Linked DNA regions of Prochlorococcus marinus str. AS9601. The protein of the gene in region 2 interacts with the protein of the main gene of each other region in a pairwise test. Links are inferred from orthologs where the notes say so. Each region holds a gene or a part of one and is shown on either strand. Other genes may lie near its edges.

What was found. Proteins that work in one complex are often made in the same cells at the same time.
Region 1: the proteins of ftsZ (region 2) and A9601_RS17740 interact in binary tests that used the Escherichia coli proteins (3 or more experiments, as listed by UniProt). The link is inferred for Prochlorococcus marinus str. AS9601 from one-to-one orthologs.

The regions. Positions count from the first base shown.
Region 1 is NC_008816.1:1,562,637-1,565,564, forward strand. The notes cover bases 25-2,925. They hold A9601_RS17740 (rod shape-determining protein), read right to left. Parts: upstream 2,051-2,925; coding sequence 998-2,050; downstream 25-997. Other genes in these bases: A9601_RS17730 (hypothetical protein), read right to left, coding at 25-244; mreC (rod shape-determining protein MreC), read right to left, coding at 244-993; A9601_RS17745 (single-stranded DNA-binding protein), read left to right, coding at 2,183-2,554; A9601_RS17750 (DedA family protein), read right to left, coding at 2,551-2,925. In the rest of the region: more of A9601_RS17730, read right to left, coding at 1-24; more of A9601_RS17750, read right to left, coding at 2,926-2,928. UniProt on the Escherichia coli protein: Forms membrane-associated dynamic filaments that are essential for cell shape determination. Acts by regulating cell wall synthesis and cell elongation, and thus cell shape.
Region 2 is NC_008816.1:1,290,898-1,293,834, reverse strand. What follows is about bases 24-2,933. They hold ftsZ (cell division protein FtsZ), read right to left. Parts: upstream 2,082-2,933; coding sequence 966-2,081; downstream 24-965. Other genes in these bases: A9601_RS16255 (cell division protein FtsQ/DivIB), read right to left, coding at 2,261-2,933; panB (3-methyl-2-oxobutanoate hydroxymethyltransferase), read right to left, coding at 36-809; hemW (radical SAM family heme chaperone HemW), read left to right, coding at 24-43. Outside these bases: more of hemW, read left to right, coding at 1-23; more of A9601_RS16255, read right to left, coding at 2,934-2,937. UniProt on the Escherichia coli protein: Essential cell division protein that forms a contractile ring structure (Z ring) at the future cell division site. The regulation of the ring assembly controls the timing and the location of cell division.

The sequences.
Region 1 (2,928 bases), 270 kb from region 2 along the record:
AAATTAAGCCTGGTATTTGAGTAAAACTTTCATTTAAAGTTAGAGAATCTAAGATGAGACCTAAAAACAAACCAACTATTAATCCATTTATTGATCCATTAATCATTGACCAAGGCAATAACCAAAATAATGGCCAATATGGCTGAACACCTAAAAATCCAAGCCAATTAGGGTGCCACAAAAAAATAATTGGGATAAAAATAAAGCTTATTATGGATAATTTTTTTGTAAGAAATTTAATCATTAAATATTTACTTTCAAAATTTTGACCCAATCAATTACATGAGGTTTTCCTAAAAGTGAAATTTTTGCCGTTTTTTTTGATTTCAACGTCTCATCTATAGATTGGACAATACCAATAGGGATATTTGGAGGTAATAACGTACTAGCTGGAGATGATGATACAAAATCTCCGACTTTAATATCGGCATCTTTTGAATAGAGTATTAGGCTAGGATAATCATCTCCTGAACCAACTAGTAATCCATTGATTTGAATTCTATCCACCCAAACGCCTAACTTACTTTCTGGAGAAGTTATTAAAGTTACCGACGAAGTGAATAAAGAAGTATTCTTTACTCTACCTAATAATCCACCTGGACCAATCACAATATTGCCAATTTCTACTCCATCCTTTGAACCTTTGTTTAAAATTATTTGTCTCCACCAACTACCTGTTTTTCGCGAAATAACTGCAGCTGAAATATGTTCATCATTAGATGATTCCTGAAGAGATAAGATTTGTCGCAGTCTTATATTATCTTTTTTAAGAAGATTTAACTTTATTAAATATTCTTGATCAATACTTTTAAGAACAATTTCTTTTTGAAATTGACCAGGCCAAAAAGGTTTTGAAATAAAATAATAAAAATCTTTATAAAAAGCTCCTTTTGATATTCTTACAAAAACCAAAAATAAAAAAATTGCAAAAAATAGCCAATTTTTCTTTTTATGCCACCAACGACTATTAGAAATTCGTCGGATAACTAACATAACATTAATCTCTTATGGCATTCCTTATAAATTCTGGAGTGTCAACAACTCTTTTGAGTTTTTTAAAATCATCCAACACCTCTCCACAACCATTCACTACGCAAAGCAGTGGGTTTTCTGCTATGTGAGTAAAAATTCCTGTCTCATCGCTCAATAAATCATTAATACCTCTCACTAAAGCTCCACCACCTGCAAGCATAATCCCCCTATCAACTATGTCTGCAGCAAGTTCAGGGGGGGTTCGCTCTAAAGTTCTTTTTACAGCTTCGACTATTTTGCTAAGTGTTTCAGCCATAGCTTCTCTGATTTCTCCTGATGTCAAAGTGACTGATCTAGGTAGACCAGATAAAAGATGTAAACCTCTAACCTCTAAAGTAGTTTTATCAAAATCATCATCTGGAAATGCAGAGCCAATTTTTATCTTGATATCTTCTGCAGTTCTCTCTCCAACAACTAAATTGTGAACTTTTTTAAGATAAAGTGCAATTGACTCATTTATTTCATCGCCTGCTATTCGAACAGATTCACTCAAAACAGTTCCTCCTAAACTTAATACTGCAACCTCAGTAGTACCTCCACCAATATCAACAATCATTGTTCCAATTGGCTCAGTTACTGGTAATGATGCTCCTATTGCTGCTGCGACAGGTTCATCTATTAAATGAACTTCTCTAGCTCCCGCTAATCCAGCTTCTCTTACTGCTCTTCGCTCAACACTAGTCACTCCACTTGGAATTCCAATCACTATCCTTGGAGCTACTATCCCCTTGCCTTCATTACATTTTTGAATAAATGTTTTTATCATTTGTTCTGCAGCATCAAAATCTGCGATAACTCCATCTCTTAGTGGTCTTACAGCTCTTATATTGCCAGGGGTCCTTCCAAGCATTAACTTTGCTTCTTTACCAACAGCTAATGGAATCCCTTCTTCTAAATCCATAGCTACCACAGAAGGCTCCTGTAAAACAACGCCTTTTCCTGATACATGTATAAGAGTATTGGCCGTTCCCAAATCTATGCCAATATCTCGAGAAAATTTAAATCTGTTAAAAATCACAATAAGAATTTCTTTTTATAAATAATATATCTATTTTTTGATAAGCTCTCGGAATTCTGACGTTTAGTTATGAATAGCACGTAAAACTTTGAGCAGAAACTAAAAATATGAGTATTATAAAAAAAAAAATTTATGGAAATTAACACTATTAACCTTGTTGGCAGAGCAGGAAGAGAACCAGATGTCAGATATTTTGAATCAGGCAGTATAGTAGCGAACTTCACAATTGCAGTTAACAGAAGAAGCAGAGATGAAGAGCCAGATTGGTTTAATTTAGAAATATGGGGCAAGCAAGCACAAATAGCCGCAGATTATGTGAAAAAAGGATCATTAATTGGAATTACAGGAAGCTTTAAGATTGATAGCTGGAAAGATAAAAATACTGGAGAAGATAGATTTAAACCAGTTGTTAGGGTAGATAGATTAAACTTACTAGGCTCACGAAAGGATTCTGATAATAACCAATATTCCAATAGCAATAACTCAAGTGAAATTCCATTTTAAGCTCTATTTTTAAGAAATCTAATAAGTATTCTTATAAAAATATATAAGAAAATTAAAATTAAAATTGGCTTTACAACATATTTGATTTGATCTAAATAAGTTTGAATGATTCGATAATTTTCACCAAATAAATAACCTGAATAAGTGAGAAGTACTACCCATATCAGACTCCCAAATGTAGTCCAAAGCAAAAATTTTCTTAATGGCATAAGTTCTATGCCAGCAGGAACTGAGATTAAAGTTCTTATACCTGGTACTAATCTGCCCCAAAAAACTAAAGAAACACCGTATTTATCAAACCACCTTTTACTTTTATTTAGATCATCAGAGGAAATACCGAGATATTTTCCTTTTTTATCTAGAAAATTTGAAAG
Region 2 (2,937 bases):
AGTTCTTGTTTCTATGTTTAAGTGGTGGGATGAGATTAATTAAGTCTTTCAGAGTCTACCCATTCTTTTAATTTATCCTTAAATAATTTCTTTCCCTGGATAATTGGTTGGCAAAATGGTGGTTGATCATCATTTAGGCCTAACAAATCTGCAGTAACTCTTACTTGCCCATCGCAATAATTGCCTGCACCAATACCTATTATGGGAATTGTTAAAGAATTTTTTATTTCTTTAGCAAGCAAATCAGGAATATGTTCAAGAACTATTGAAAAACATCCTAATTCTTCAAGAATTGAAGCCTCTTTCTTAATTTTTTCTTGGCTTGCTAAGCTTTCTCCTTGTTTTCTTAATCCAATATTTAGGTAGCTTTGTGGTGTAAGACCTATATGACCCATAACAGGGATTCCCATCCTTATTAATCTAGAGATAACTTTTTGTATTTCTGGTTCTGCCCCTTCCACTTTTACAGCTTTTGCATAAGTGCTCTGAATGATTTTCCCTGCATACTCAACAGCCTTATCCTCACCACATTGGTAAGTTAGAAAAGGCATATCTGAAACTACTAAAGGTTGTTCCTCAATTTTCTTCTTGAATCCTCTAGAAACAGCATTAGTATGGTAAATTATATTTTCCAAAGTTAATGGCAATGTCGATTTGTATCCTAAACAGACCATTGCTAATGAATCTCCTACTAGTACAAGATCAACATTTGCTTGTTCTGCAATAGATCCTGATATGGAGTCCCATGCTGTTAGAGCAATGATTTTGCGAGATTTTTTTTTATAGTTAACTAGGTCTGAAGGTAACATAATAAATTTATGTATCTTTTTTAAACAAGAATTGCTAATATGATCTTGACTCGGCCTTTCGCGGTTTTAACGCCTAAACCTGGTCAGGACCGGAAGGTAGCAGCCACAAGGGATGCTTGAGGCAGGCGAGATAACCGAGTCACTCTATTTTACCTTTTAACCTATATCTTTTTTATTTTGCCTTAATCTCAAAAACTCAGGAATACTAGCTCCTGATTCTTTATTTTCGGAAAAATTATATAAGGGTTGATTAGATAATCTGTTTTTTATTCTTTGTTGATTTAATGGTTGAGTTGTCTCAAATCCTGTAGCAATCACAGTAACTTGTATCTCCCCTTCCATTGCTTCATCAACGACTGCACCAACAATAATATTTGCTTCTTGATCAACAACATCATAAATAATTTCAGATGCAGAGGTCATGTCTTCTAAAGTCATGTCTTTGCCACCAGTAATATTTATAACGCAGCCTTTAGCTCCATCAATTCTAGCAGCTTCTAGTAAAGGACTATTCATTGCAGCCTGTGCCGCCTCTATAGCTCTCGATCTTCCTGAACCTATTCCTATGCCGAGGAGAGCAGTGCCAGCTTCTGTCATAACTGATCTTACGTCTGCAAAATCAACATTAACTAATCCTGGGCAAGTAATTATGTCGCTTATGCCTTTGACGCCCATTCTTAGAACATCATCAGCATTCCTAAATGCTTCTTGAAGGGGAGCTCCTGCTATAACATCTTTTAATCGGTCGTTTGGAATAACAATAAGAGTATCAACGTTTTCAGCTAGTCTTGCGATCCCCTCCTCTGCTTGACGCATTCTTCTTTTCCCCTCAAAAGAAAAAGGTTTGGTTACTATACCTACAGTTAGAGCACCACTTTGTTTTGCTACTTCTGCGACAACGGGAGCTGCACCTGTGCCAGTTCCTCCACCCATTCCAGCGGCTATAAAAACTAGATCAGATCCCTCTAAAGCTTGTTGAAGTTCTTCTTTGGATTCTTCGGCTGCTTTTTGTCCAATACTTGGATTCCCTCCTGCACCTAAACCTCTAGTGAGGTTTTGTCCAAGTTGAACTCTACTTTCTGCAGAAGATTGTAGTAGGGCTTGTGCATCTGTATTGAGGACTCTAAATGAAACACCTTCTAAATCACTATTTATCATTCTATTGACTGCATTACTGCCACCACCACCTACACCAATAACTTCTATTTTGGCGTTTTGGCTTGGAAGGATTTCTCTCGATTGATCAAAGTTTGGATTGTTACCGAAGCTCATCTCTTAATAGGAATCTATTACTAGTATTGGGTGCATTATGAACTTACTGCGCTCATCTGTAGGAATTTGTTGAGGAAAATCCTAAAAATATTTATTTATTAAATATTTTGTTTTGAATGCAAAACCCATATCAACACTACAATAATTAAAAAAAATTACTCAAAATCCTTTTTTAAATATTAGGGTTTGAACACTTTTATTTTTGGTTTATCTGGGTTAGTAAGATCAATATTATCTATTTTTTTTGAAAAGCTACTTTTCTTAAATTCATTTTTCAGATTATTGATTATTTGTAATTGATAGTTGATTAAATTTGGCTTAAATCCTAAGAATATTGTTTTTAAATCTTTTTCCTCAACAGTTAGAAACCCATCGGATGAAAAAGTTATTTTAACTATCTCTAATTCATAATTTTCTATAGCGATAAAAATATCAGATAATATTTTTTTAAATTTTTCTTTCCATCCAAACACTTCTATGGTTAATTTGTTTAAAGTTTTTTTGTCTGCATTTTGTCTATTTATAAAAATTCCATCTTTATCAATGTAGCCTAATATTTTTTTATCTTTTAATATTCTCTCACCGTAAGCTATTGGGATTCTTGAATCAATATGAACTTTCAAACCAAAAGGAAATAATTCTCTGTTTACTGAAACATTCTTGAGAGACAAATTTTGTTTTAACTCTTGTTCTAACAAATAAGTTTTGACAAAAATTAATCGGATCGGGAATTTTAAAGATGAATTATTTATCACATCATTCGGTGAAAATAATTCACTACCAGAAACCCTAATGTCCTTAATATCAACTTTTTTGAGAGTTTTTATGCTTAATAAGCTTGTTAAAAAGAAAAATG